Regions from separate parts of the Colwellia sp. MB02u-10 genome, predicted to be linked through region 3. Evidence: predicted binding sites of a transcription regulator. Region 3 holds the regulator's gene; each other region holds the start of a gene.
The links. The regulator FNR, encoded in region 3, switches genes on or off when oxygen is low (the NO sensors DNR and NnrR bind a similar motif). The targets are predictions, from matches to a motif close to TTGATCTAGATCAA.
Positions count from the first base shown of each region.

Region 1: the regulator FNR is predicted to act here: its motif matches at 6,596-6,609, upstream of phbB (acetoacetyl-CoA reductase).
Region 2: the regulator FNR is predicted to act here: its motif matches at 2,846-2,859, upstream of clpB (ATP-dependent chaperone ClpB).

Region 1 is NZ_JACGVK010000104.1:142,121-152,768, reverse strand. It holds gene phaP (TIGR01841 family phasin) at 86-523, opposite strand; gene phaP (TIGR01841 family phasin) at 736-1,290, opposite strand; gene phaR (polyhydroxyalkanoate synthesis repressor PhaR) at 1,395-1,859, opposite strand; gene H4J59_RS04775 (alpha/beta hydrolase) at 2,024-3,787, opposite strand; gene H4J59_RS04770 (polyhydroxyalkanoate depolymerase) at 4,097-5,314, shown strand; gene H4J59_RS04765 (3-hydroxybutyrate dehydrogenase) at 5,620-6,396, opposite strand; gene phbB (acetoacetyl-CoA reductase) at 6,862-7,584, shown strand; gene bktB (beta-ketothiolase BktB) at 7,924-9,108, shown strand; gene H4J59_RS04750 (sterol desaturase family protein) at 9,494-10,294, opposite strand; gene H4J59_RS04745 (CDP-alcohol phosphatidyltransferase family protein) at 10,295-10,648, opposite strand, start outside.
Region 2 is NZ_JACGVK010000131.1:1,752-12,399, forward strand. It holds gene H4J59_RS13170 (DUF4124 domain-containing protein) at 1-114, shown strand, start outside; gene clpB (ATP-dependent chaperone ClpB) at 169-2,748, opposite strand; gene pgeF (peptidoglycan editing factor PgeF) at 2,905-3,684, opposite strand; gene rluD (23S rRNA pseudouridine(1911/1915/1917) synthase RluD) at 3,728-4,705, opposite strand; gene H4J59_RS13190 (outer membrane protein assembly factor BamD) at 4,864-5,628, shown strand; gene glnB (nitrogen regulatory protein P-II) at 5,796-6,134, opposite strand; gene nadE (ammonia-dependent NAD(+) synthetase) at 6,346-7,188, shown strand; gene H4J59_RS13205 (GspH/FimT family pseudopilin) at 7,267-7,830, shown strand; gene H4J59_RS13210 (GspH/FimT family protein) at 8,150-8,743, shown strand; gene H4J59_RS13215 (TapY2 family type IVa secretion system protein) at 8,836-9,159, opposite strand; gene H4J59_RS13220 (type IV pilin protein) at 9,161-9,568, opposite strand; gene H4J59_RS13225 (pilus assembly protein) at 9,571-10,648, opposite strand, start outside.
Region 3 is NZ_JACGVK010000072.1:41,772-52,419, forward strand. It holds gene H4J59_RS02065 (FixH family protein) at 1-13, shown strand, start outside; gene H4J59_RS02070 (heavy metal translocating P-type ATPase) at 27-2,426, shown strand; gene ccoS (cbb3-type cytochrome oxidase assembly protein CcoS) at 2,423-2,668, shown strand; gene H4J59_RS02080 (sulfite exporter TauE/SafE family protein) at 2,672-3,334, shown strand; gene fnr (fumarate/nitrate reduction transcriptional regulator Fnr) at 3,415-4,134, shown strand; gene uspE (universal stress protein UspE) at 4,308-5,240, shown strand; gene H4J59_RS02095 (glucosaminidase domain-containing protein) at 5,838-6,689, opposite strand; gene H4J59_RS02100 (hypothetical protein) at 6,747-7,535, opposite strand; gene H4J59_RS02105 (DUF1415 domain-containing protein) at 7,770-8,318, opposite strand; gene H4J59_RS02110 (ABC transporter ATP-binding protein/permease) at 8,432-10,219, opposite strand; gene H4J59_RS02115 (DUF2937 family protein) at 10,404-10,648, shown strand, end outside.

The DNA of each region.
Region 1 (10,648 bases), on a different contig from region 3:
AGACTTTTCAGTGACGAAAAAAACCAGTATCAAGATACTGGTTTTTCATCAACAAGCACAAATTAGCTTATTTATTAGTCATAAATTATTTAGCAGCGGTAGTCGCTTTTGCCATAGTTTCTTTAGCAGTGCTGGTCGCTTTTGCCATAGAATCTTTAGCCACGCTAGTCGCGTTTGCCATAGAATCTTTAATTAAGTTGGTCACTTCTTCAGAAGTTTTAGTGACAACATCATAAGTCTCTTTAGCTGAAGCAGTAACTTTCGCTTGAAGCGCTTCAGTGTAAGCTTTTTGTGACTCAATCGCTGCGGCTAAATCTTTCTGAGCTGACAATGCTTTAGTTTGAGCTGCACTGTCGTTCAGGATCGTAGTCATTAATGCTGATTGCTGATTGATTAATTGCTCAACCGTTTTAGTATTAAGTTCTACAAGGGTATTAAATGGCTTCATTGCTGCAGTGAACTGGTCTGTATTGTTTAATGATTTCATTGCAGTAGTAAATTGTTCAGTTAATTGTGTAAACATAATGATAGTTCCTATTTAGTTTTATATTATACTGCGGTGCAGCAATTTAATTCAAATTGAGTATAAGTGCTCACAACAGAGTCGTCAATGTTTTTTTGCTGCTGTGCAGCATAAAGTTTTAATGCCAGTTCAAGTCATTGTAAAATAATAGTTATAATTTAAAAGTAAATCTTTGATTCAGTTTAAATCTATAGCGTTAATACAAGTTTTAGTTATTTTTTAGATATAATGTTAACTTCAGCTTTTGGTATAGCTTTAACTTCAGCTTTTGGCGTAGCTTTAACTTCAGCTTTTGGTGTGGTTTTTACTTTAGCTTTTTTTGGTGCGGCTTTAGTTGTTGTTAGTGCTGATGTTTGTACTGCAGTCTGTTTCGCTGGCTGAGTTTTATTTTTATTGAGCACTTCTGGAGCAACGGCGACATTTTCCACTAAAGTTTCATTCACTTTAGTGGAAAATACGGCAAAAGAATCATTAAGAATTTCTTCTGCATCTTTTTGCGCATGGGTGAGTGTTTCAGAGGTTTGTTTTATGGCATCAGTTAATTCATTTTGCACATAGGCACTAAATTTTGCTTGTTCGGCAACAAAAATGTTTATGTCTGGTGTTGTCATTATCTTTTGACTAAATGACATACTGTCATTAAACAAACTGGTAATGAGCAATCCTTGTTGATGTGCAATAGCATTTGCTGTTGATATATTTAATTTGACCAACTTATCAATTGGGTCTGATGAGGTTTGAAATAAATCTGTAAATTGATTAAACATAAACTTCTCCTTAATTTTTGCTGATAAGCAGCATCATTTGGTGAGAATTTAACCAATCTTTAAGTTTTTAGTCAATTATTATTTTGTTGCAGTGCAACATTTTGTTACTGTTTATCTGTTGGCTTCTGGAATTTAGTCCAAATATTCATATTTTGTTCGACAATACTGCTAAATAAACCAAAAGGAGAGTTTTTATTAATGTCATTGCTCAGTTTTAAAATATCATCCTGATGTTCAATAAAAGCAGCAAGACTTTGTTCAAGAAATTGTTGTAAATAATCTTGATTATCATTGCCATAAAAACATATTAAGCGCTTCAATAAGGTATTGGTTAACAGCGATTGTCGCTCACTTGTTTCTTCTTCACTTATAATTTGAACTAAAATACTACGAGTTTTATCTTCACTTGTTTTCGAGTCAACTATTTTAAACTCTTGATTCGATATAACTAATTCTCTAATATAATCCAAATTTACATAATGACTCTTTGTAGTGTCATACAGACGACGGTTTGGATATCTTTTAATTGTGATCAAGGGTAATAATCTCAGTCGGTTATTAATTTTCACTTACGATAAGTTACTAAAAATTTACTGCAAGTAATATTGGTGTTCAGTATAACAGATATACTCTCTAGAAAAAAAGCGACCTTTCTGGTCGCTTTTTAGTTTAACTTTCAGCTTAGCTATCAGGTTAGCAAGATAACGCAGAAAAGAGGGGGGTTATCACGAGACTAATTACGCTTTTTAACGTAACTGCCTGGTGCCGCTTCTATACTTACATGTTTTTTAGAGCCTTGTTTACGTGCGGTTACTTGCTGACCTGATTGAGGAGCAACCCAATTTTCCCAATCTGTCCACCAAGACCCTTCTTTTTTGGTCGAACCTTCAAACCAATGCTCTGCAGAGTCAGAAAGTTCGTCATTAACCCAATGTGGATATTTGCCATGATCGACAGAGTTAACCACACCGGCTAAGTGACCAGAGCCAGCTAAAACAAACCTTGTAGGTCCAGAAAGCACTTTAGCTCCTTTGTATGATGCTTGCCACAAAACAATGTGATCGGCAATGGTGGCTAAGAAATAACTGGGTGTTTTAATTTTACTGAGTTCAATAGCAACACCCTCAATTTCAACGGCACCATCTTTTATCAAGTTATTTTCTTGATAGGTATGCTTGATATAAAAATCAAAGGTTTCTGCTGGTAAATTTGAAGAGTCGCTGTTCCAGTATAAAAGATCGAACGGCGCAGGGTCTTTGCCCTTTAGGTAGTTATTGACAAAATATGACCAAAATAGGCTGTTTTCACGTAACATGCTAAACGCTAAACCAAGCACGCGGCCATCTAAGATGCCTTTCTCTTTAATATTTTTTTTCAAGAAAGGTAATACTTCCTCAGACAGATAAACACCTATTTCACCCGGTTCTTCAAAATCTAATAATGTGGTTAAAAAGGTTAACGAGTTTATTCGAGTATCACCTTTTGCCAATAAGTATGACTGGGTTGTTGCTAATAATGTGCCGCCAATGCAATAACCAACCACATTGATTTTGCTTGATTTTGTGACTTCTTCAATCACATCGAGTGCGGCAATTGGCCCTTCTTTCATATAGTCATTAAAGCCTTTATGAGAAAGTTTTGCGTCTGGATTTACCCATGAAATGATAAATACCGTATGCCCCTGACTTACTGCCCATTTTATCAGTGATTTTTTCTCGTCCATGTCTAAGACATAATACTTATTAACACAAGGTGGAATAAACAATAGTGGGACTTCATTAACTTTTTTAGTGCTGGCTTTGTACTGAATCAATTGAATTAAGTCATTTTGGTAAATGACATCACCAGGGGTATAGGCTAAGTTTTCACCTAAAGTAAACGCATCAGGGTCTGTTTGGGTGATCTTAAGTGCATCGGCAGGACTTTGTTGTAAGTCTTGGATAAAGTTTTGTAACCCCTTGATTAGGTTTTCGCCTTTAGACTCTAAAATGTCTCGACAAACTTCTGGATTGGTTAATGCATTATTGGTTGGAGAAACAGAATTGATATATTGTCGAGTATAAAATTTAACTTGCTCTTCGGCTTTGGCATCCTCGAAATGTAAACTGTTAACCATTTCTTGCATCATGTTAGAATTTAATAGATAAGACTGTTTTAAATAGTTATAAACAGGGTTTTCAGACCATTCGCTGTCTTTAAACCTTCGATCATTATGCTGCTCTGACACCACAGGCTCAACTTTTGTACCCATTAATGCTTTAGTCGCACTCTGCCAAAGCTCAGCTTGCTGATTCATAAAAGACATTTGTTTATTAAATAACATGGCAGTATCAACTTTTACCCCTTTAGATAAAAGTTGAGATAATTTTTCTGAATCCATCATTGAATTTAAACTTTTTTTATCAGGATCATGTAAAACTTGTTTGACCAGACTATTAAATACCTCTGTGTATTGCCCTAAAAAATCAATTACTTCCTTCTGTTGACTTGATTCCATAATATATCCCTTTAAATTATATGATTACAATTTATCTGCGGTTAAAAAACACAAAGTAAAAGTATTTTTAACAAATTATCAACAAACAAGTTACAAACAATATTAATAAGATACAAACATATTTGCTTATTATTTATGTTAACCGTGTCTTCAAACGTAAATTTAAGCTACATAATGCGTGTTTATAATGAGTGAACACTTAAGATATATTTATTTTTGACGCGGTGCAGCAAAATATTATTGACCAATACAGATTTGCTATGTACACTCATTTTATATATAAATGCTGCACCGCAGGATAAACAACATATGATGTATCAAACTTACGATTTATATACTCGCTCAGCCGAAATGATGAATGGTTTTATCGCCTTGAGTCAGCAATTCATAACTCACCCGTTTAACCCTTATGCAAAGACCTTGTTAGGAAAAAGCATTAGTGCGGGACTTGATAGTGCCTATCACTACACTAAAATTTATGACAAACAAGCTTATGATGTTAAAACAACTTTAATTGATGGCAAATCTATTGGTGTTACCGAACAAGTCATTCTAAAAAAACCTTTTTGTAATTTAATTCATTTCGCACAAGATACCAATGTTAAGCAACCCAAACTATTTTTAGTGGCGCCGCTTTCAGGTCATCATGGCACTTTATTAAAAGCTACAATAGAGCGTTTAGTTGCAGACCATGATGTTTACATTACTGATTGGCTAGATGCTAAACATGTGCCTTTATCTGAAGGAAGTTTTGGTTTTGATGATTACGTAAGTTACTTAATTGATTTTATGCATGAGATCGGTGAAAACACTCACGTATTAGCCGTTTGTCAACCTACGGTTCAGGCGTTAATAGCAACAGCGGTAATGGCTAAAGCGAAAGATCCTTGCAGCCCTAAATCACTTACATTGATGGCGGGTCCTATTGATACTAGTATTAATCCTAACGAGCTTAATAGATATGCTAATAGTAAAGATTTAAGTTGGTTTGAAAATAACGTGATTATGACCGTGCCTAATCGCTTTCCAGGTGCTGGAAGAAAAGTATATCCTGGCTTTATCCAATTAGCTTCTTTTCTGTTGATGAACATAGAAAGCCATATAAATAAACATACTGATTATCTTAGCCATGTTTTTCATGGCAAAGAAGAAAAGAGAGCAAGTCACCGTGATTTTTATGATGAATACCTAGCGGTATTAGATCTTAATGGTGAGTTCTATTTAGAAACGATTGACCGAGTTTTTATTAATCAAGACCTAGCCAATGGTAAAATGACTTACCGAGGTGAACTAGTTGATTTATCGGCAATAACTCATACTCCTTTGCATACCATTGAAGGGCGAGACGATGATATTTGTTCTTTAGGTCAAACTGAAGCAGCACAATCTTTATGTGCCAATATTTCAGCGAAAGATAAACTGCATGAAATTTTTGATGGTGTAGGTCATTTTGGCACCTTCAGTGGCTCAGGTTTTCGCAATAGAATCGCGCCTAGTATCACAAAATTTATTAAAAAATATAACTAACTGTTATCATAAAAATAGTTTACTGATTAACTCAAAAGTAGGTTTGATCAAACCTACTTTCTCATCACTTGTACGTCCGTAGCCATTAAGTTGTATTTTTGAGCGCTTGAGCTAGTCTAATTCAAGGTGCTGTAATGTAAAAAGAGTTATTCTGTTACAAGTCAGCCCAAGCATAAAATGATAGGGTGCAAATACAGCTTCGATGGGCTTAAAATTACTATGCTTGACTCAAATCAGGTTAATTAATACCAAAAATCTGTATTTTTTATGGTAACGGATATGAGTAATGGATATAGGTAACCCGACTATCTTGCTACCCAACCACCATCTAATACCATAGTTTGTCCAGTCATATTTTTAGCTAGATCACTGGCTAAATAAGTCACTGAAGCACATATTTCTTCTATATCAATAAAAGCTTTTTTTGGCATGGGGGCCAACATAATATTGTTAACAACTTCTTCTTCACTAATGCCATGTTCTTTTGCTGTATCAGCAATTTGTTTCTCAACGAGTGGCGTTTTTACATAGGCAGGGCAAATGGTATTAATCGTAATATCTTGCTCGCCAGTTTCTAACGCAATCACTTTAGAAAAACCAATAATGCCGTGCTTGGCAGCAACATAGGCACTTTTGTATGGCGATGCTACTAAACCATGTAAAGAGCCAATATTAATAATGCGACCAAAATTATTAGCTCTCATCAAAGGTAATATTGCTTTGGTCATCATTGCGGGTCCGACTAATAATACATTAGTAATTAATTGCCATTTATCAGCTGGGAAATCTTCTAATTTAGCAACATATTGAATACCTGCATTATTGACTAAAACATCGATACGGTTATTAAATTCATTTGCATGAGCAATAACATTATCAATATCAGTTTGAACCGTCACATCAAGCTTAAACGCTAAGGCATCTCCTCCTGACTGGTTAATAGCTTGAGCAACTTCTTGTGCCACAACTAAATTAATATCGCTAATAAGGACTTTATAACCTTGCTTAGCTAAATTTTTTGCTATTCCTAAGCCAATACCACTGACAGAACCCGTTACCAAAGCTGTTTTCTTTTGAGTCATGTTTTACTTCCCTTTATTTATTGCGTCAAATAACAACAGAATATAATGATACGCTCATAATGTTAACAAAACTATTTCATTTTTGAGTGATAATTAAACTAATGGTGTTTTTATACAGCAACATTCACAAAACGTTAATGTGTAGACATTATAGTAAATAACACCCATTTTTTTAGCGTAATTAATAACCAGTAGAAAGTTGTTTTAGAACAATAAAGAACCACTAAAAATTTGTTTTAAACACAAACACTGACTAGAGTTATTTAACAAGCTAGTAACATAATAGAAAGTGAAAGCGGTAAAATATATAGCATTAAAAAATTAACATCGATTTTTTTCAAACGTTAGTATGCTAGTTGTACGATAGGTGTTGGTATATTGCTCACGTTGAAAGTGGAAGTAGTGTTAATAAACGGATTATAAATCTCTATAGAATCATTATAAAATACAACAAGGAGTACAAATATGGGACGCATTGCATTAGTAACAGGTGGAACACGTGGGATAGGCGAGTCTATTAGCATAATGCTAAAAGAGCATGGTTACACTGTTATCGCGAATTATGCTGGCAATGATCAAGCAGCTCAAGAGTTCACCGAGCGAACAGGTATTAAGTCGTTTAAATTTGACGTCAGCGATTTTGAAAGTGTAAGTAAAAGTATTCATGATATAGAATCTGAAATCGGGTCAATCGATATTCTTGTAAATAATGCCGGTATTACTAGGGATGGTACCATGCACCGAATGGATTTTGAGCAATGGAATAAAGTTATTCAAACCAATTTATCTTCTTGTTTTAATACTTCTCGCGCTGTTATTGAGGGTATGAGAGCGCGCTCATTCGGGCGCATTGTTAATATAGGATCGGTTAATGGCCAGGCAGGTCAATATGGTCAAGTGAACTATGCAGCCGCTAAATCTGGTATCCATGGTTTTACCAAAGCATTGGCACAAGAAGGCGCTGCAAAAGGCATTACCGTCAATGCGATTGCCCCAGGTTATGTTGAAACGGATATGGTGCGAGCAGTTCCTGCTGATGTTTTAGACAAAATTGTTAGAACAATACCGGTAGGGCGATTAGGTCAACCAGAAGATATCGCACGTTCTGTATTATTTTTAGTGGCCGATGAAGCAGGTTTTGTTACTGGCTCGACCTTATCCATTAATGGTGGTCAGCACATGTACTAATTATATACCTGCTTAACTTTAAGATGCAGATTTCAGTATGTTGACAAGGGTGCAGCCGTTATCTTTATATCGTAACTTGATCTGACTTGCTAGCTTAACGCTAAAACTGCATTTTGAAGTGGAAAAGATATAGAAAATATCATGTTATAACTTTTATATTATTAAAGTAGATGAACAATTATCTACTTTTTATTTTGCATGTATAGCACTTTTTTCTAACTCTTTAGACTTTCTTTATTTACTTATATTTTGTTATTTGCAAAAAATTATTCGAGTTTTACATTGAGTGCTGAAATCAACATACATATGAATCCGTTAAATTAGCGAGGAAAAATTATTATGAATGTAAATAGTGTTGTAGTGTTAAGTGCCGTGCGTTCTGCTGTTGGTACTTTTGCGGGTGGTTTAAAAGACATAGAGCCGGCTGAGTTGGCAGGACAAGTATTAGCCGAAAGTATCAAAAAATCAGGAGTAGACGCGGAGCAATATGAATCAGTGATAGTGGGTAATACTATACCAACTGAATCCCGCTTTCCCTATGTTGCGCGAGTAGCCTCTATTCAAGCGGGCATGTCTTTAAACTCTACTGCAATGGCGCTTAATCGCTTATGCAGTTCTGGCTTGCAAGCAGTGGTGAGTTCGGCCCAAGGTATTATGTTAGGTGATCATCAGCTAGCGATTGGCGGTGGTGTTGAAAATATGTCACGTGGGGGATATTTGTCACCGGCTATGCGTGCCGGTGCTCGTATGGGCGACAGTGCCATGATTGATATGATGGTGTCGACATTAACTGACCCATTTGGCGTTGGTCACATGGGTATTACTGCTGAAAACCTAGCGACTAAATGGCATTTAAGCCGTGAAGCACAAGATGCTTACGCTGCAGAGTCACACACTCGTGCCGCTAAAGCCGTAGAGGCGGGTTATTTTAAAAGCCAGATTGTGCCAATAGAGCTTAAGAGTCGCCGCGGCAGCACTTTCTTTGAAACGGATGAACATATAAAAGCAGGCACAACGGCAGAGTTATTAGCCGGAATGCGTCCAGCATTTAAAAAAGACGGTAGCGTAACCGCAGGTAACGCCTCCGGTATAAACGATGCTGCATCTTTCTTAACGCTAGCGAGTGAAAACTATGCAAGCCATAATAATTTATCGCCAATTGCACGTATGGTTTCTTATGCGGTTGCGGGTGTTCCTAACGATGTTATGGGCGAAGGTCCTATTCCAGCCTCTAAAGCGGCATTGGCTAAAGCCGGCTTGTCTATTACTGATATGGATGTTATTGAATCCAACGAAGCCTTTGCAGCACAAGCGTTAACCGTTGCTAAAGGACTTGATTTAGACCCACTAAAAACTAATCCCAATGGTGGCGCAATTGCTTTAGGTCACCCTATTGGTGCTTCAGGAGCAGTCATTGCCACTAAAGCTATTCACGAGCTACATCGTGTAGGTGGCAAGTATGCACTTGTTACTATGTGCATTGGTGGCGGACAAGGTATTGCCGTTATATTTGAACGTTTATAAATCTAAACTGATCGTTTAATCGTACTAATAGGGCAACATTGTGTTGCCCTATTTTTATTTAAGGCACTTATTATAAAGCGCTTATTGTATAGCGTGACGGTTTAGATAACCGTAGTTAATTTCCAGCAACATCAGTTTTTTTGTTCGCTTGAAACAAGAATGAATGCAATGGAAAAATTACCAAACACGCGTTGAAGCACAGCAATACATATTGAGTTACATATTGCATTAGATATTGAATTAGATAGTAATGTTTTATAGCAGTTGCCGCTTTCATCATTTTGGTTACAAAAGCCCAAACGATGATGAAAGCGAAATAATGAAATTGAAAAAAGTCGCTTAACTAGCTTGTCTAAATTTAGTTGAGCCGATTACCTTGTTGAGTTTATTTAGGTTTATTTACCTTATTAAAAGGCATTTTTAATAAGGTAAATAAACTGGCATTTTTTTTATTGGCGGGAAAACTTTTAAGACCTATCGCTAAATCCTCATCACTTCTTTGTGCCTGTGACTTATAACTAGCAAATATTCTATCCCACCAACTAACACTAAACCCATAATTGCTATTAGTTTCTTCTACTACTTGGCTGTGATGAATACGGTGTAATTCTTGCGTAATAAGTATGGTTCGTAATGGTCGCTCTAACCAAGGGGGTAATCGAATATTGGCATGATTGAATAGCGAAAAGCCATTGAGCGCTACTTCAAAAATAATCACCGCAAGTGCAGGTACGCCAAGTACAATAACCGCTAAGCCTTTAAGTAATATACTTAACACTATTTCAATGGGATGAAAGCGCAAGCCCGTACTGGCATCGGTATGACTGTCGGCATGATGAACTTTATGAACACGCCACAGTATAGGCACAAGATGAAAAAGTCGATGTTGCCAATAAATCATTAAATCTAATAATAATAAACTCAAAGCGATACTCAGCCAATTTGGCAAGTTAATGACATTGAATAGGCCAATACCTTGTGCTGAACTATACAAAGCAATACCGGTAACACCAATAGGTACTAATAGCCTAGCAACGACTGACGATAAAATTAACAAAGAAAAGTTACCTAACCAACGATCACCTTTAGTCAGTTTGCTTTTACGTGCAGGAAAGCAGCTTTCTAGCACTAACATAGTGATAAAAATGGCAAAGAAAATACTTAATCGTAAACTGGTATCTGACATTTATTGCCCCTCGGTTAACTTATCTTTATCATTATTTTTCGCCGTCTTAGTTGGCTTTTTTAAGCTGTGTTCTTTTAATGTATGATAGCCGCCATAAACCCGTGTAACAATTGTTATTGCCGCTAATGAAGCAAAGCCATAGGCAAGTTCAGCAAAATATTGTGGCCATAAACAAAATGTGACAAAAATAAGAATGGTCTCGGTGCCTTCGGTTAAGCCATTTAAATAATAAAAACTTTTGTAAGCAAATTGTGGTTTGTCCAAGTTGAGTTTTTCGGCTGGAATAGCAAAAGCTAAAAAGCTCGATCCAGTACCCATAAATACCGCTAACAATACTGCGGCGGCTAAAGCATT
Region 2 (10,648 bases), on a different contig from region 3:
GATAACGTTCAATTTAAAGGTGGGCAAGGTAGTGTAGAGATATTAACTACATTAGAAAAACAGCAACAGTTAACGATGAATAGAAAACAGGCTGAGGTTTACTGTACTGATTAAATCAGTACACATTGTCAGCCTGCATCTAAGGTATATTAGTTTACGATAACGCTATTAAGCTTTAACGATGAAATGCAAATTATTATCAACCAGCTCAACAAATATATGATCACCAGCGGAAAACTCGTTAGCCAATAATTTATGTGCTAAAGGGTTTTCAATTTCTTGTTGAATAGAGCGTTTTAAAGGTCTAGCACCGAAAATCGGATCAAAGCCTACCGCCGCAACAAAAGATAATGCTTCTTCTGATAATGTCATGGTTATATCACGTTCTTCTAATCGCTTAGTTAGCGACGATATTTGAATACTCGCGATACTTTTAATTTGCTCAGCAAGTAAAGGATGAAACACTACGGTTTCATCGACCCGATTAATAAACTCTGGCTTGAAGTGATTGCCAAGTTCTGCTATCACCCGAGCTTTCATTTGCGGATATTGGCTGTCATCAACATATTCCTGAATAATCTCTGAGCCAATGTTTGAGGTCATAATAATAACAGTATTTTTAAAGTCGACCGTACGCCCTTGCCCGTCGGTTAAGCGTCCGTCATCTAATACTTGGAGTAAAATATTAAAAACGTCAGGATGCGCTTTTTCAATTTCATCAAGTAAAATAACAGAATAGGGTTTACGTCTCACCGCTTCAGTTAAATAACCACCTTCCTCATAACCGACATAACCTGGAGGCGCCCCCACTAAACGCGCAACAGAGTGTTTCTCCATAAACTCTGACATATCAACTCGCACCAATGAATCTTCACTATCAAAAAGAAAGTGGGCTAAAGCTTTAGTTAATTCTGTTTTACCTACACCGGTAGGCCCAAGAAATAGGAATGATCCTATGGGTTGATCTGGGTCTGCCAAACCTGCCCTTGAACGACGAATAGCATTTGATACTGAAACTACTGCTTCTGATTGCCCAATAACACGTTTGTGCAGGTTATCCTCCATTTGCAATAATTTATCACATTCACCTTCGAGCATTTTTGCTACCGGAATACCGGTAGCTCGGCTTAACACGTCAGCTATTTCTACGTCAGTCACTTTGTTTCGTAGCAAGGTCATTTCTTGCATTTCTGCTTGGCTAGCAAGATCGAGCTGTTTTTCAATATCAGGGATGCGACTATATTGTAACTCGGCCATGGTATTAAGATCGCCAACGCGACGAGCCGCTTCAAGTTCAATACGAGCGTGCTCTAAATCAGTTTTAATCGCTTGTGTGCCATGTAGTGCGGCTTTTTCGGTTTTCCATACTTCATCTAATTCGTCATAACTGACTTGGCAAGTGGCGATTTCATCAGAAATTAGGTCCAAGCGTTTTTTAGAGGCCGGATCAGAATCTTTTGATAAAGCCCGTTGTTCCAATTTCAACTGGATTAAACGCCTTTCTAATCGGTCTAAATTCTCTGGCTTAGAATCCATTTGCATACGAATACTAGAAGCCGCTTCATCAATAAGATCGATAGCTTTATCGGGTAATTGACGGTCGCTAACATAGCGATGAGATAAGGTTGCTGCGGCAACAATAGCGGGATCTGTTATTTCAACATTATGATGGAGTTCGTAGCGCTCTTTAAGACCACGTAATATAGCAATGGTATCTTCAACACTGGGTTCATCTACTATAATTTTCTGAAAACGTCGTTCCAGTGCGGCATCTTTTTCAATATATTGGCGATATTCATCTAATGTAGTAGCGCCAACACAATGCAGATCACCGCGTGCTAACGCTGGCTTTAACATATTACCGGCGTCCATAGCACCGTCACCTTTACCAGCGCCAACCATAGTGTGTAGTTCATCAATAAATAAGATGACTTGCCCTTCTAACTGGCTTAATTCACTGAGTACCGCTTTAAGACGTTCTTCAAATTCTCCACGATATTTAGCGCCGGCAACGAGTGCGCCCATATCAAGTGACAATACGCGTTTATTTCGAATACCTTCTGGTACTTCATGATCGACAATGCGTTGAGCTAGGCCTTCAACAATCGCAGTTTTACCAACGCCTGGCTGACCAATTAATACCGGGTTATTTTTAGTGCGGCGCTGTAATACCTGAATGGTACGCCTGATTTCATCATCGCGACCAATAACTGGATCTAACTTTCCTTGCTCTGCTAGTTCGGTTAAATCAATGGTGTATTTATCCAATGCTTGACGCACTTCTTCGGCGTTAGCATCATCAACATTTTTACCACCACGAATATGAACTATCGCGTCTTGTATACGTTGTTCACTCGCCCCTAAACCTTTAAGGATTTGACCTAACGTACCTTTATCTTGTAACGCAGCTAGCATAAATATTTCTGAGGAGATAAATTTGTCGCCATGCTTTTGGGCAAATTTATCACAAAGATTTAAAATATTACCCATTGCAGACGATAACTGCACTTCACCGCCTGTGCCAGACACATGTGCTAATTCTTCGAGAGCCCCTTCAACTTGCGCTCTTAACGTTCGCACATTGATACCGGCACTTTTTAATAAGGGAATAATACTGCTGGTGCTTTGATTTAATAGCGCAAGCATTAAATGTATTGGCTCAATAAATTGATGATCTTTACCTAATGCGATGGATTGTGCATCAGATATTGCTACTTGAAAAGTCTGGGTAAATTTTTCTAAACGCATTCATGTTCTCCTAATACCATGTTACTTGGCTTACAGTTTAGTTACCTATGATATAAGGACACTAAGGAGGGTTTTCAAGAAAATTATCGTTAAACCTTTAACCTAAGTCAAAAGAACACTTTTAAATAATAATATTATTATAAGGGATAATTTTTACTAGAGTGTATCTATACATATAACGCTAGCCATACGCCCAGTTTTTCCGTCTCTGCGATAAGAATAGTACTTACCGCTATGCTTATAAGTACAGTCTGCAACTTTAGTGATGTTGGCAACCCCTAATGCCAAGAGTTGTAACTCGGCGATTAACTGCAAATTGGCCAGAAACTTTACCTCTGCTCTGCCATCATTTAAAAGTGCCACAGCTTCAAAAGCAGGTTCGAATTTTACTGACATTTGACAGAACGCCTGCTTCACCTCTTGCCCAACTTCAAAAGCTTGAGGACCAATACAAGCGCCCATCCATACAAAAATCTCATCGGCAGCACTATGCATTTTTCTAATGGTTCGTTCGATTATATTTGCTGCTAGTGGTCGCCAACCTGCATGAATGGCAGCAATTTCGCTACCATCTTTGTTTGATAACAAAATAGGTAAACAATCGGCGGTCATTATGGCTAAAGCGATGTGCTGACTATGTGTTATTGCCGCATCAGCGACAATAGGCGTATTTTGATGTTTTTCAACAACAACGACATTATTACCGTGAACCTGCTCTAACCATTGAATTTTTGTCATGGCTGGCAGGTAATCAAGTAACGAGCTTCTATTACCGGCCACAGTACGAGGACAATCACCCACATGATCGCCTAGATTAAAAGCATCAAACTCTGCTTGAAATTTTTCTGTGTTAGTACTATTTGATAATAAATGCGCTGAATGTTTAGATAATTGATCTTTGCTGGGGATTAAGCGAGTAGTAGCAAAGGCCAACACACGTTCTGTTGGCCATTTAATGCATTGTAAGTTACTAGATGAGTTAGTAATCACTATCGATAAGATGAATTTTGGTATCTTTACGCAACATATCAGCTAACGCTACCATATCTTCAGGTACATCAGCATGCCATGTCATTTGCACACCTGTTATTGGATGATATAAAGATAACATTGCCGCGTGTAAGGCTTGGCGCTTAAATTGTTGTAACATTTCGCGTAACTCTTCAGAGGCATTTTTTGGAGGACGCGGACGGCCGCCATAAACGGGATCACCCGCCAGTGCATGAGTAATATGAGCCATATGAACACGAATCTGATGGGTTCGACCCGTTTCTAAACGTAAACGTAAACGGGTATGTAACCTAAACTTTTCCATCACACGATAATGCGTTACCGAAGGGCGACCTGAAAAAGTAACCGCCATATGAGTACGTTTTGTCGCGTGACGACCAATAGGCTGATCAACCAAACCACCTGCGGTCATAATACCACTGGCAATAGCCTCATATTCACGGGTAATTTCACGCGCTTGTAGTGATTCAACTAGGTTAGTTTGAGCAGCAATCGTTTTTGCCACCACCATTAATCCCGTAGTATCTTTATCTAAACGATGAACAATACCAGCACGAGGCACAACATCTAACTGCGGGCAGTGATGTAGTAAGGCATTTAAAACCGTGCCATCGGGGTTACCTGCGCCAGGATGTACTACAAAGCCGGCAGGCTTGTTGATGACCAAAATATCATCGTCTTCGTAGACTATGTTTAAAGGTAGATCTTGTGCTTGAAAGCGTACTTCGCTCTCAACTTTCGTATCAATGGCTACTTCTTCACCACCAAACATTTTTTCTCGTGGTCTATCGACAACTAGGCCGTCAACCGTAATATGACCGGCTAAAATCCATTCTTTTAACCGTGAACGTGAATAATCAGGGAACATTACCGCCAAAGTCTGGTCGAAACGTTTACCTAAGCATGATTCGGGAACCGTATCCCGGTGTTGAATTATCTCAGCCATCAAACTCTCTATTAATTAGCACTGTGCAAGGCAGGATTGCTAGGTTAGAATGCTATTGTTTATTTTACCTCTTTGCTAAAGCAATTACATTAAGTAATTATAATTATAGTGAGGAAGATATTTATTTTAACTAAAACAAAGTAGTGATATTGAAGTCTATGGAAAAAGTGACAATAAAAATAATGTGCCTTGCGCTAGTGTTAGCATTAACAGGCTGTTCAGGAACAAGTGAAAGAGATATTCAGAAGGTGCCAGATAAGTCAGCTCAAGCATTATTCTCTGATGCTAGATCATCGCTTGATAATGGCTTATATCAAAAGGCGATCCAAATTTTATCTGCGATAGATTCTCGATATCCTTATGGGCCAATCTCTCATCAAGTACAATTAGATTTAATTTATGCTTATTACAAAAGCGGTGATGCAGCACAGGGATTAGCACTTACCGATAGATTTTTACGATTAAACCCTGCGCATTCAAACTTAGACTATGTCTATTATATGCGTGCCTTAATCAATGTTGCTACCCAAGAAAATTTATTCCAAAGTTTAGCAGGAATAGACCGTTCAGACCGTGATCCTACGGCGGCGCACGCTGCATTCAATGATTTAAAAATAGTATTAGAGAAGTATCCTAACAGTAAATATGCTGCAGACTCTCGCCAACGTATGATTGCCATTAAATCACGCCTAGCAAAATATGAGTTATCGGTTGCGCGCTATTACTTAAAACGTGAAGCCTATGTTTCTTCTGCTAACCGAGGAAAATATATTGTTGAATATTTTTCTCCTAGCCCAGAAACGGAAGAAGCATTAGAAATTATGATTGCCTGTTATGGGAAATTAGGCTTGAATGATTTACAAATTAATGCCAAACAAGTTTTAGCGGCAAATTATCCTAACAACCCACGAGTTGCTAAGTAACACTTTGGTTTTTATGAATATCGTCGTTCTTTCACATCGATATGAGCACGACATACCGTTCATCGAGCGTATAGGAATATACTAATCCCTCGAAAGACAGGGTATTTGAGAGAAAAACCTGAACATAAAATACCAGCTTAGTGCTGGTATTTTTTTAACAGGTTACGCTAGATAGCTTCTTCGTCTTCTTCTCCCGTACGAATTCGTATCACCCTTTCAACATCTGTTATAAAAATTTTACCGTCACCAATTTTTCCTGTTTGTGCTGTTTCTAAAATGGTGTTTACACAGCGTTCAACATTTTCTTTCTTCACGACTATTTCCAATTTTACTTTTGGCAAAAAATCCACCATATATTCTGCGCCACGATAAAGCTCTGTATGCCCTTTTTGACGTCCAAAGCCTTTAACTTCTGATACTGTCATTCCCGTCACACCAATTTCGCCTAGCGCTTCACGTACATCATCCATTTTAAATGGTTTAATTATTGCTTCTATCTTTTTCATTTTACAGCCTATAGGTTGATTTACGCGTCAGCATTTTACTGATAATTATTATTATCTACATCGCAACTGAATATCAAGTAATTGTACACAGAATTAACTTATACCTATAGTGCAAAAATTCTAATTGAAGATAGACTTTGTTACACTAGATGTACCTGCTGCAATAAGTCAGCTTAAAAGTAACATGCCACATACTCTAGAAGGAAATATCATGAGCGCCCAGGCAATAATCAATGAAATGAAAGTATTACCTGAAATTGATGCTGCGTTTGAAATTGAACGTCGAGTTAATTTTATCAAAAAGAAATTAATACAATCGGGGCTTAAATCTCTTGTTTTAGGTATAAGTGGTGGCGTTGATTCCTCTACTTGCGGGCGTTTAGCTCAACTCGCTGTTGACGCTTTGAATAACGAAAACGCTGAAAATCAACCGGCATATAAGTTTATTGCTATTAGACTTCCCTTTGATATACAAGCAGATGAAGATGACGCTCAACTTGCACTTGAGTTTATAAAGCCTAGTCATAGTCTAACCACTAATATCTTTGCAGGCACAGAGGGTATACATACTGAAACCATACGTGCATTACAAGCAGCTGATCTTTTAACCGCCAATGCTGCACAAGTAGATTTTTCCAAAGGTAATGTCAAAGCCCGCACTCGCATGGTCATGCAATATCATATTGCTGGCATATTAGGCGCTTTGGTACTAGGCACAGATCACTCAGCAGAAAATATTACCGGTTTTTTTACAAAATGGGGTGACGGGGCTTGCGATTTAGCACCTTTATTTGGCTTATCTAAACGACAAGTTAGGCAACTTGCCAGCAGTTTAGGTGCTCCGGCTCAGTTAATCGAGAAAGTCCCAACTGCTGATTTAGAAGAATTAACACCTAGTAAAAAAGATGAAGATGCATTAGGCATGAGTTACGACCAATTAGATGATTTTTTAGAAGGTAAGAACACAGATAAATTAATCGAAAAAAAAATAATTTCTATCTATATGAAAACGCAACATAAGCGCTCAGAAATTCCAACAATATATGAAGGTTAATTAATTTAGTTTGGTAAATTACAATATTTTTGACTATACCTAGCACTGAAAAGTTTATTCAACTAAGGAATGGTTGTAGTGTCAAAGTATAATGGATTTACGATTATCGAAACTATGGTTGGGCTAGCTATAATGCTCAGTTTGTTTTCCATTGGTGTTCCTAGCCTAAATAATTTCATTGTTTACACCCGCGTAGACAATGAAATATCTACCCTGCATCGTCTCATTTTAATAACTCGAAATAGCGCCTTAAGTAATAACACTAGCGTGACTTTATGCCCGTTAAATAGCCAAGGAAAATGTAAAAACTTATGGCACCAAGAGCTGAGTGTATTTACTGACATTAACAATAATAAAGTATATGAACCAGCACTGGATGAACAACTTATCGCTCAAAAAGGCGCAATAAAAGCTGGAGATAAACTACAATATGGCAAAACACGTATCGGCTTAACCTATGCTCCAACAGGGCATTTATTAGGCTGGGGACAGAACGCTACTTTTAGTTATTGCCCTGAATACCATAATGATAAAAACCGAGGTATTGTTGTAAGAAATTCAGGTAGAGCCTATGTTAGCGCAGCCAATAAAACTAACGGCAAGAATGTCAGGCGCACAGGGGTTAAAATAAAATGTTTTTAATTCACTTTTTTTTGTAAGCTTTTTTTAATGTTTATTATTATATTATGATGGGTTTAGTATGCATTATTTTAACACCCGCTCAGTTGTATTTAATCCTTGTGTATGCCTTATCAAGTTAACAACAAACAGAATTTACGACATAGCGATTAGCTAAAATAACAGAACAGTAAAGCACTCGCTTTAACAAGTGGGTGAAGAAAAAGTGAATATCCCTGATATCAAGGCTGTCATTAGCACCGATGATTTAAACAAACTTTCCTAGCTGAGCTTAAGCAACAATGTTATAAGTAAAACATTAATCTTCACTAAAGTGGTCCTTGTGTCTAAGTTATCTATTAAAAAATCTCAAAATAAAAAATTAATCAAAGGCTTTACTATTGTTGAGTTACTTATTGGCATTGCTATTATTGGAATATTAACAGCCATTGCTGGACCCAGTTTAGGTCAGTTTATAGTAAAATTAAGAGTTGATAATGAAATAAGTGAAATGCATCGCTTGGTATTAACAGCAAGAAACAGTGCTATCAATAGTGGTAAAAATGTCACCCTTTGCCCGTTAAACGGTACCACTTGCAGCGACAACTGGCAAAATGAATTAAGTGTCTTTATCAATAATGAAAGTACCTTAGTCAACAATAAGACTTATGACAGCGTAAATGAAGAGTTGGTTAAAGTTAAAGGAAAAATTGCTAGCGGTGACACGTTAACATTCAGTCAAGGTCTTATTATTTTTGCGCCAACGGGCCGGTTAGTTGCTGGGGGTAATAGCAACTTCAGTTATTGCCCTAAAGGTAATAGTAATTTATCGCGTGGCGTAGAAATATCTCTGTCAGGTCGGGTATACACAACTGCGGATACAGACAATGACGGTAAAGATGAAAATAGAAATGGTACCGAAGTTTCTTGTAGTTAATATATGCCCAACAATTATTGGGCACAGTTATAAAATAAAATCACTTTCACTTTCACTTTTCACTGAGCAAGATTATTTAGGCGAACAGACTATTAACGAGGTTGCGCGTCAAATAGCTGATTCGCTTTGACAGAGTTAAACTTAGCCTTTAACAACACACACTCAAATGCCTGATACACTTGCTGCCTCTCTTTAGAAAAAGGCGTTGGGACTTTGCGATTAGCTAGGGTATCAACAAGTTTATTGACCTGACTTTCTTTCACGCTAGCAAAGTAAATCAACTGCTTACCACCAACCAATTCGATATGGCATTTAACGTCAACCTTGTACTTTTTTACCACTATATTAGCTGCAGCCACATTGAAACTTGCATTAGTCAATAGTAGTAAAGTAACCACAAATATTATATTTTTCATTTTATTGCTCCCAACAGACATCGGCCGGTAATTTTTGTCCGGTGTTGCTAACAGATAACACCTGACAGTTGCTGTCATTTGATTTTTGCGGTTCAAGTGCTGTTGCCGTTAACACAAAACTTCCGTTTGCAAGTGTTGCATCAATACTATAGTAAGCATTTTCAGTAACAAAGGGGTCATCATCTAGTCCTAACGCTTTCATATCAGCTGTATACGCTCTTGTATCAACATAAAATTGCTCTTGCATATTTGCTATTCTTAATAATTCTCGCTGAGCTTCTGTGCGGTTTGAGCGCGCAACAAAGTCAGTATATGACGGAATCGCTATAGCCGCTAGAATCGAAACGATAGCAACTGCGATTAACAACTCGATTAATGTAAAGCCCTTTCTGTGTTTTGCATTATTCACTATTATTCCTCCCTAATATAAAGATAAGTTCGCATGGTTTGTAATGAAAAGCCAACCGGAATTATTTTTCGCCCGACAATAATATTCCCGACCGTATCATCAACCGTTTCAGAGTCACCATCATCATCTGGTAATACAATTAATGTTGGTGCCCCCAAGAACTGTTCGCTGATCAAGGCTATTCTATCATCACGATTGTCTGAGTCTTCGCTTTGCCAATTGTAAATTTGCGTACCTAGAGCCAAATCAACGGCATACAACCAACCACTACCCGATGGAGGTTTACAATTTATAAGTTCATTGCTAGATGGTGGTGAGTAGGTGGTAAAGTATACCACTCCGTTAATAACGATAGCGGCGGCTGTACTCTTTTCTCCGTCTAGCTCCAAATCTATATACCAGCCGGATTTGTTACTGACTGCAATTTCAAGCGTTTCCCGTGCTTGAGTCGTTAAAGTTTCTGCAAACGGATTATCCGTATAATTAGCGAGACCTGCTTTTAAAATCGTGGTTGGGAACTCCGGCACTGCTGCACTATAAAATGACTGTGTTTTTATATGCTCATCTTTAAGCATAAAAAAAGTATCATTAGTATCTATACCTACTGGGTTGGACCTATCCCCACTGCCTAACAAAATAGCATCGTAGGGTTTCTCTTGATGGCTCGCTATCTTGGTTGTTTGCCCATCTTTATCAGTGACTATTGTTTCAATGGTTTCATTAATAAATGTGCGAACAACCGCAGCCTCGTTGAAAAATCGAAGATCTGTGCTATTAATATCACCCGCTAAAGAGGCTAATTTAAATACAGTCCAAGGAGACTCAGCGCTTTTTGGTGAAGCACCAGGCATATCTACGCGCCAAACATTACCCCCAGTATCCCCCGTATATAATCTATCGGTTAGGCCATCACCATCGCTATCTAGCGTAGCAATGGCAGAAACTATACTATCAGTACCAGCATATGTAGTTGTTCCGCCAGTTGGAGCCATACTCCACTTTAGTGCCCCCGTGGCGGCATCAACCATATAAATTGCACGCCCTTCATTATCTGCAGTACCAACATTATCATTGTCTTTA
Region 3 (10,648 bases):
CCAAGCAAATTAATGAGCCAAGCTTAATGAACCTAGACTGTTTTCATTGCGGTGAGACCGTACCCAATGGCATTAATTTAACCACGAGTATTGAAAATATTAACCAACCTATGTGCTGCATAGGTTGCCAAGCGGTAGCACAAACTATTGTCGACAACAATTTAACTGACTATTACCGTTTTCGCAGTGCGCCAGCGCAAAAAGGCGAAGTATTAATACCTGAACAACTGCAACGCAATAAAATTCTTGATGATGAAAGCTTACAAAACGAGTTTGCTTATTATCATGATGGCTTTAAAGAAACTATATTAACCATTGAAGGTATAAGTTGCTCAGCATGTGCTTGGTTAATAGAAATGCAAATCAGAAAAATCGATGGCATTAATAAAATTAATGTTAACGCCACAACACAAAGAGCAACAGTCCAATGGCAAGAAAACCAAATTAAACTCAGTGAGATACTGAGTTTAATTGATAAAATTGGCTATCACGCCCTCCCCTTTAAAGCCAGTACAGCTGAAAAGGCCAATAAAAAACAAGCAAAAAACTTTATTAAACGCTTAGGTATTTCAGGCATTTTAATGATGCAAGTAATGATGATCGCGTTTGGTTTATACTTTGGTGCTTTTGCCGATATGGCTGAGTACAATGTACAGTATTTGCGCTGGGCTAGCCTTTTCTTAACCCTACCCATTGTTAGCTATGGCGCCTTCCCGTTTTATAAAAGTGCTTTTTTTGCTTTGAAAGCGCGACAACTTTCAATGGATGTACCTGTCTCTATTGCGATTAGCTTGGCTTTTCTTGCTAGCGTTTGGGCAACATTTACTCAACAAGGTGAAGTGTATTTCGAGTCAGTGTCCATGTTTACCTTCTTATTACTGATTGGTAAGTTTCTAGAATTTAGGGCCCGCAGCCGCGCTGCTGACATTTCGGCAAATTTATTAAAATTAATGCCGATGACCGCCACTAAAATTGAAAAGGGCATTGAACGTTTTATCTCAGCAGCACATTTAAAAGCGGATGATATTATTTTAATAAAACCCGGTGAAACCATACCCGCAGATTGCGAAATAATAACGGGTACTAGCCAAATCAATGAAGCCATGCTCTCTGGTGAGCAACTGCCATTGCATAAAACAACACTAGATAATCTTTATGCCGGTACTATAAATGGTGATGGTAATTTAACAGCAAAAGTTAACCACAGTAACCAAGAATCATTTTTAAGCCAATTAATTCGCTTAAGTGAGAGTGCCCAAAGCCATAAACCTAAATTGGCGCAATTGTCAGATAAAATTGCCCAATATTTTGTTGCTCTTATCCTAGTTGTTGCCATTGTTACCGCAATATATTGGTCTCAACATCAACCAGCAGAAGCGTTTTGGATCACCTTATCTGTTTTAGTGGTAACTTGTCCCTGTGCTTTGTCATTAGCAACACCTACGGCATTAACTTGTGCAACTACTCGCCTTAACCGTGAAGGGATCATGATTAAATCAGCACATGTACTAGAAACTATGCCTGAAATTGAGGTGATGGCTTTTGATAAAACTGGCACTTTAACGACGGGTGAATTTACCATTACAGAAGTCAAAACTTATGGCGCATTTGCAGATAAAAACGCTCCGGATGGGCAACAACAAGTGTTAGCTATTGCGGCGGCCTTAGAAGCACACTCTGCTCACCCCCTAGCAAAAGCCTTTAGCCCGTTTCGTGATTTTAGCCAAACAACAACTCAAGTGGTGGTTGCGCCAGGTGCCGGTATTTCTGGTGAGGTTAATAACCAGCATTACAGAATTGGTAAAAACTCATGGCTACTCAGTCATAATGACAACAGTGCGCACAGTGCGCAGTGCGTATTAATGCAAGATGATAAGTTAGTTGCTGAATTTTATTTACATGATGGCCTGCGTGAAGATGCTAAAGCATTAATTGATTTTTTACATCATGAAAACATTAAAACTGTTATGTTATCGGGTGATCACCGACAAGGCTGTAATAAATTACAAGCAAAGCTGCAACTTAATAGCGTACAAGCAGATTTAACTGCACAAGACAAAGTCAATGCTATTAAACTACAGCAAGCCTCACATGCTGTAGCTATGATAGGTGATGGCGTAAACGATACTCCAGTATTGGGCGCGGCGCATTTGTCCATTGCCATGGGCAGTGGTACTGATATTGCTAAAAGCGGTGCGGATGTGATATTACTGAACAATAAACTCAAAGGTGTGCAAACACTGCGACAGGTATCCTTAAGTACTGCGCGAATTATAAAGCAAAATTACCTTTGGGCTTTTAGTTATAATGCCATTGTATTGCCATTAGCGGTTATGGGCTATATAGCGCCATATATGGCAGTCATTGGTATGTCGGCCAGTTCAATATTAGTGGTAAGTAATTCTTTAAGGTTATTAAAAAAATGAGTGTGATATACGTATTAATTCCTATTGCTATTTTACTTACCGCTATTGGTATTTATCTCTTTTTTTGGGCGGTAAAAACTGAGCAATTTGATGATTTAGAAAAGCAAGGCATGAGCATTTTATTTGAAGATGATAATGATAAAAAAAGCATTCATCAAAGCAATAATGCTACGCCAATAAAAAAACAGATAGACAAAAAAAACACCTCACAAGAGCAAGCAGACGCACAGGTAAAAAAATAGTCTATGAGCCTTGATTTTTTCTCCGCATTTATCATCGGATTATTAGGCTCAGGCCATTGTATAGTCATGTGTGGTGGCATCAGCACCATGCTGACGACGGCGATTTCTGATACCTCTCGGCATAAAAAATACGCAATTATATTGGCCTATAACTTTGGTCGTATCGCCTCTTATAGTCTTATTGGCGCTCTCGTCGCATTCACCAGTTCAATGGCGACCAAAAATATCGGCGTACCTGTTTCACTGTTAAAAACTGTTGCGGGTGTTTTTCTTATCTTATTAGGTTTGTATTTAGGCCAGTGGTTTATGTGGTTAAGCCGCGTTGAACATTTAGGCAAGAATATTTGGCGCTACATAGCACCACAAACTAAAAAATTTATTCCCATTAAAAACGTAAAAAGTGCTTTCGCTTTAGGCGCACTCTGGGGCTGGTTACCTTGTGGCTTGGTATATTCTACACTAACTTGGGCATTGGCTAGTGCCGATCCCCTTGATGGTGCCTTAATCATGTTTTTCTTTGGACTAGGCACCTTACCTGCTTTACTTTCAGTATCACTAGGTACTATAAGTATTAAATCATTATTGAGTCATACACTATTTAGAAAGATGGCAGCCAGCTTAGTGATTTCATACGGCATCTATACTATACTAATTTCATATATATAACGTACCTGATATGGACATTATATATATATAAAATCATGGAAAAATTCATGGGTACATCATGAAAAATTTTAAAGGATATTATGAATTATAAATCATGCACTATTCATCAACATATTCACTGCCAAAACTGTAGTCTTAGTGAATTATGTTTACCCTTTTCCCTCAATGATAAAGAGTTAGAATCTTTAGACAATATTATCGACCGTAAGCTGCCGATCCATAAAGGCGAGCAAATATTTAACGATGGTCAACCCATGCATGCGCTTTACGCCATCCGTTCGGGTACATTTAAAACCTACACCATTAATAAACACGGTGAAGAACAGATTACTGGCTTTCATTTAGCGGGTGATTTACTTGGCTTTGATGCTATTGCTAATGCTGAACATCCAAGTTTCGCTAAAGCGCTAGAAACCTCAATGGTTTGTGAGATCCCTTATAATACGCTCGATAATTTATCGAACAGCATGCCAAAATTAAAAAAACAAATTTTGCGTATGATGAGTACTGAGATCCGTGAAGATCAAGAGATGCTAACATTACTTAATCGTAAAAATGCCGAGCAACGACTAGCAACATTTATCAGTACCTTAAGTATTCGTTACCATGCCCGTGGTTTATCTCCATCTGAGTTTCGTTTATCTATGACTCGCAGTGATATTGGTAACTATATTGGTTTAACGGTTGAGACCATCAGCCGTTTGCTTAACCGTTTTCATAAAAATGGTTTAATTGCCGTTGATGGTAAACTCATTACTATTCTAAGTTTCGACAAATTAAACGAATGTGCCGCACTTTAATGTAACGCTAACACCTGCTTTTCTACATTGCCTTATTAAGGTATTTCACGCTATGGTTAGCGTGAAATATTATTTATCGTCGACAGCATAATAATTTGATTTAAGACAACTATTATTGCTTCAAAGTAGACTATTGTTATAACACTAGTAGACAATTGATAAAGGAATTAGCTATGGAAAAGTATCAAAAAATACTCGCGATTGTTGACCCAACAACAGAAGAACAAAAAGCGGTAAACCGGGCGATAGAATTAGCGCGTAAAACAGGCGCTAGCATTACCGCATTTTTGACCATCTATGATTTTTCTTATGAAATGACCACCATGCTGTCAAGTGATGAGCGTGAAGCCATGCGCCAATCAGTTATTAATGATCGCACTCAATGGCTAGAGTCTTTACTCGCTGACCTTGATTTAAGCGGAATTTCTATCGATTGTCGAGTTATATGGCATAACCGTCCCTTTGAGCAAATTATTGCTCAAGTACTCGATAATGGCTATGACATTGTTATTAAAGGTACTCATCAACACGACAAATTCAAATCTGTCATATTTACTCCTACCGATTGGCATATTCTGCGTAAATGTCCTTGCCCTGTTTTACTCGTGAAAGAGCATTTATGGCCTGATAACGGTAATATTCTTGCCGCGTTAAACATTGGTAGTGAAGAGGAAGAACATAAAGCGCTTAATAACAAAATCACAGCAGAAGCTAAACAGCTAACCCAAGTCATGAAAGCTAATTTACACCTAGTTAACTCATTCCCGGGTACGCCAGTTAATATTGCCATAGAAATCCCAGAGTTTAATGCCAGTGATTATAATCGCTCGATGTTAAAACATCATCAAAAAGCGATGTTAGCACATGCAACTGCCTTTAATATTGCGCCAGAAAACACCCATATTAAAGAGGGTTTACCGGAAGATATCATTCAAAGCATAGCCGCTGAATTAGATGCGGAATTAGTCATTCTTGGTACTATTGGCCGTACCGGTTTATCGGCAGCGCTAATTGGTAATACCGCAGAGCATGTTATTGATAGGCTTAATTGTGATGTATTAGCATTAAAACCCGATGGTTACATTTCACCACTTGATGTTGATTAATAACCGCTAACATCACTCACATAAAGTTGAATTGGGTCATTAAACGCCTAGTTCAACTTTTCTTGTTTAATGACTTAAACTAGCTTATGCCTTGATATCTATTATACCAATTTCATTAATTAGGTGGTCTACTCTATACGCAGGAAAAATGGCCAAATATAAGGCATTTATTTAATAACTAGTTGTTCTAATTATTAAATAAATAACGCAGTAGTTGGTTATTTTAACCAGTAAAAATAACCAAATAATTAGTGAGATTGGTATTAGGGGTTTATAAAGAAATCTGATGCAAAATCGACCTTTTCTTCAAGCAAAAGCGCACTATGACTGAAGTTTTAACGGCCTTTAGCTAAAATATTTGACGATAATGTCCCCAAAGTAAATAATGCCAAACAGTTACCTGTGATAGCATTATAATAAGAGAATAGTTAATTTAGAGGTTATTATTTTTACTGATAAAAAACTGAGGAAACACTACTTTTTCAAAGCAATTCAAGCGCAAATTTTTAACTGGCCTAACATTTGATTTTATTTATAAATCCATTTTTATACATAAATTAGGAATAGCACATTTGGATAGCGCTTATTTATTATCGCTTATTTATTATATAGCGCGAAGTAATGTTGATTATGGCGGATCATGTCAGTTAATTCCAAAACATAATCTATGCCACGCTCAGAATAACGCATTAATCCTGTTGCAAGAATTTCTGGTGCTAGCGGCTGGTTTTGATCGCGTAATTGGCCTCTAATCGATCTAAATACCGTATAAGCACCGTTAGTATTAATATTGTGCAAATAACGTGCGATACCTAAACTAATAGAGCTATAAGCGGCGACTTCATGCTTAGCACCGGTATTACGACTACCTGGCACCATGCCGCAACCTTTCCTATAACACCAGACGCCAAAAAAGTTTAAACCTATTCGAGCAAAGCGAGAGGTTCCCCAAGCAGATTCATTGGCCGCTTGCACTAAAACAAGGGCTAGTGGAATAATGTCAATTTTAAGCTGTAATTCATATAATTGTCGTAATAGAGAAAACTTTTCACTGACTTTATATTTTTTGCTCAAACTGCTTACTAAAGTGTATTCTTCCGCACTAAAGGGCTGTTCTAAGGTTAACTGTGCAATTAAGCGTGCCACTTCAGCACGCAAAATCAGTATTTTTTTATTTTCAGCCTGTACTGCGGGTTTAATAAAAGCAAAAAAACGACGTTTTTTCTCTTTTACATCACGAATTTTAGCGAAGTCTGGTAAAATGACTTTGTGTAACGGTTGCTCAACTACTTTAATGACCTTCTTAACCGTTTTCGGTATTACCGGCACCGGCTCTTCAGTCGGTGTACTTTGAGGCAAAGGTAAGAAGGTAAATGGTGCGATTAACCCCACACTCAGCAAAACTAAAAAAATAAACCCTAAAAAGTTTTGCTTATTAAATATCGTCAAGCTAATAGCTCCTTATACAATGATCTTTAATCTCATATATTGAAAAAATACGGTAAATCAGGCTGAAAAAGTGTCATTTATTGTCTTGGTTTGATCAGCGGCTATTTCCATCTGTAAACCAAATATTTCTCGGTATAAAATTCCCTTTACGTTATAAAACAACGGCACTATATAAGCTAAACAAAATAAGAAAAATGCGATAGCGATAAAGCTAAGTTCAGATTCACCCGCCATTACAACAGGTAAAGCTGATATCAGTACAGCTAAAGCCAGTATCAGATAAATGGCGAAAATTTTAAACCATTGAAAACGGGTAGCTTGAATGCTTATTGAAATGGCTTTTATAGGCGACATTTTTTTTTCTACCACCAAAGGCAATGCGAGTGACAAGGCTACCGCCAAAAATATACCAGGCAAGTAAAATAATGTTAAACCTATGGTAACCAAGGTTGAGGTTAATAAGGCACTAACAGCAACCCAGCTGCCTCGCTTTAAAAAACCAAAAACCAATTTTGCTCGGGTTTTTAAGCCAACTGAATGGAAAATACCCATCATTTCAACACCAACGATAAAAGGATAAACCACTAAAGTGACGATAATATTAAGTAGAGTGGCTGATCTTTGATCTTGAATGGCCACTTCAATACCACCCAACTGACTGCTCACTAACAATGAAACCAACATGCCAATCATCAAACAAGTAAACAGCCCTAAATTAATCGCCATGCGCGATTTTAAGGTTATTTGCCAGCCTTCTTTCAATATAGTTGCTACATCAAGGTGATATTCACCTTTTACAGCCTCTTCGACACTACCACCAACGTTTTCAACAGGAAGTTTTTCCACAAAAATATTACCTAATGAGTAAGCGTATCACTGACGCTTTTCTTAATTGCCACCAGTATATCGTAATTAACCACTGCCTGTGAATAAGCAGAGAAAAGTTATTAACATTCAGCCTAGTCAGTTTACCAAGGTTATAGGGTAAGCCAGTTAACTTCACGGCATAAATACCAATTTACAGGAGGTAATGATAGATTAAACTGACATACTGATAACAGAGCTTAACGTTATAAAAGGCTAATAATTGTTTTTAATATTCATCAACAAGGTTTTAAAATAGTAAGCGCCTTTCTTCTTGGCTACAGCGATATTATTATCTGGGATGGTCTCAGGATTTTTATAGACACTAAGTACTTTTGCCATGCTGTGTTCACGAATTAAATGTAAGGTAGGATAGGGAGAACGATTGGTAAAATTGCCCGCATCGTCATAATCAGCCTCAGCAAAGCAATATTCAGGGTGAAAGGTAGCCACTTGGAATATGCCTTCAAAACTATAATCAACAATAATGTCATTGGCATAATCAACCAAGTCTAAAAAGCGATTAAAGTCTCTAAAACCTTGATTATAGATTAATAAACTCGTTTCTATTTCAGGATTGTTATGTAAGTAGTGACATTGCGATAAAAATTCAACTAGCGCTGACTTTAGCTGTTCTTTATCGCTAGTAAAATAATGAATAGTTTGATTAACAAACTCTTTTTTTGCGAATGGACAAAAATTGAGCCCAATAATTACTTGCTCTAGCCATTGTTTGGTTTGGTCAACTTCATCTCTTGTGCTCATAACAACTTACTCAATATTCTACTTATTTACATATGGGTGTTGGCTTACTGGTATTGGCTACTGGTATTGACTTACTAACCTGCTATTACTGGTGCTCAGCAACCGCTAGGTTATTAGCTGTTATCACTTTGTTGCAGTTGCCACATTTTGTGGTAATAGCCTTTTTTAACCAATAAACCTTGATGTGTACCCTGCTCAACAATCTCACCTTGTTGCATAACAATAATATTATCCGCGTCCACTATCGTGGATAGTCGATGGGCGATCACCAAACTAGTTCTATGTTCGGCAACTTCTTTAATGGCGCTGAGTATTGCTTGTTCTGATTGACTATCAAGTGAGGAAGTTGCTTCGTCAAACACCAAAATACGAGGGTTTTTCAAGATAGTACGGGCAATAGCAACACGTTGTTTTTCACCGCCTGAGAGTTTTAAGCCGCGCTCTCCTACCATAGATTTTGCGCCATCGGGTAATCTGCTAACAAAGTCAGATAAATGTGCTAGCTTAAAAGCCTTATTAACCATTTCTTCATTGGCTTCAGGTGCACCATAATTAACATTGGCAAAAAGTGTATCGTTAAATAACACGGTATCTTGCGGCACAATACCAATATTTTTTCTCAGCGAGTGCTGAGTTACTTGACGTATATTTTGCCCATCAATGGTTATTTTACCACTGTCACAATCGTAAAACCTAAACAGTAACTTAACTAAGGTAGATTTGCCTGAGCCACTTTCACCAACTACCGCCACTTTTTGTCCTGACTTGATAGTAAATGATATATTTTTGATGATGGGTCGCTTTATATCATAGGCAAACGATACATCTGTAAATTTAATTTCTGCATCAGATAGGGCCAAAGTGTCCGCATCGTCATTGTCTTCTACTTTGGGTTTCTTTAGCATCAAGTCAAACATATGCTCAATGTTGGCCAATGAGCCTCTAATTTCGCGATAAACAAAACCTAGAAAGTTTAGCGGGATAAAAAGCTGCATCATGAAAGCGTTAATCAGCACAAAATCACCTAAGGTCATTTTTCCATAAGTAACTTCGTATGCTGCTAATGCCAACATAGCGGTCATCGAAAAAGAGATAATAAGGGCTTGGCCACCGTTTAAGGCAAATAAAGATAAGCGATTCTTCATTTTCGCCTGTTCCCAAGTCGCTAATTGGCTGTCGTATGCTTTTGCTTCAAAATCTTCATTGGTAAAGTATTTTACCGTTTCATAATTAAGTAAACTGTCGATAGCACGGGTGTTACTTGATGAGTCTGCCTTGTTGGCTTCGCGTATAAAACGTGTGCGCCAATCTGTCGCATAAACAGAATACACCACATAGAACACAATAGAAGATAGGGTAATTAGCGCAAACCAAATGCCATAATTGAAGAACAAAATACCCACTACCATGATAATTTCAATTAAGGTGGGGATAATGTTAAAAACCATAAAGCGCATTAAAAAATTAATACCCGAGGTACCACGGTCAATATCACGCGATAACCCACCGGTTTGGCGATTTAAATGAAAGTCTAAATCTAGCTTATGTAGGTGCTGAAAAACCTTTAAGCCAATTCTGCGGATCGCCCGTTCAGTTACTCTGCCGAATAAAGTATCGCGAATTTCTGCAAATATAACCGTGGTTAGTCTGACCAAGCCATAAGCACCGACTAGTGCAAAGGGGACTAAATAAACTCGGTTTTCTTCTTGGTTATCTAAAATATCAACAATATCTTTAAGAATAAAAGGTAAATAAACACTGGCAACTTTTGTTAGCACTAAGCAGGCTAAGGCTAAAAAGATACGTGCTTTAAATTCAAATAAATAAGGCAGTAAAAGTTTAACAACACGCCAATTAAAGGTGGTGACTTCATGATCGGGTTGATGAGAGGATCTGCGCATAATCGCTAGTAATTTCCAATTGAATTTCAGTCAAAAGCAACTGTTTTGATGGTCAGTATATTAACATCGATTCTGTATGAATATCTGAAAAACCTGACTTTTGAATTAACATTATATTGCCGATGAACTTTGTCAGAAGTTGTGCTAACGTGAGGCTATTCTACTAACAAGGTAACTAGCCATTATGTTTGCCTTAATTAACAATGTTATTGATCGTTGTTTTTTCACGCTTACTTTTATATTAGGCGTGCAACTGCCTGAGTTTATGCAGCAATATCAACAGCGACTCGCTGGCCAATTAACTGAAGCTAGCTCGCAATTAAGCCAATTTGAGAACATCGCTCAGCAACACTTTGATGGCAGTCTAATCACCATGATTACACGTTACAAAGACAATACTGAAGCATCTATTATCAGCACAGGTGAGCT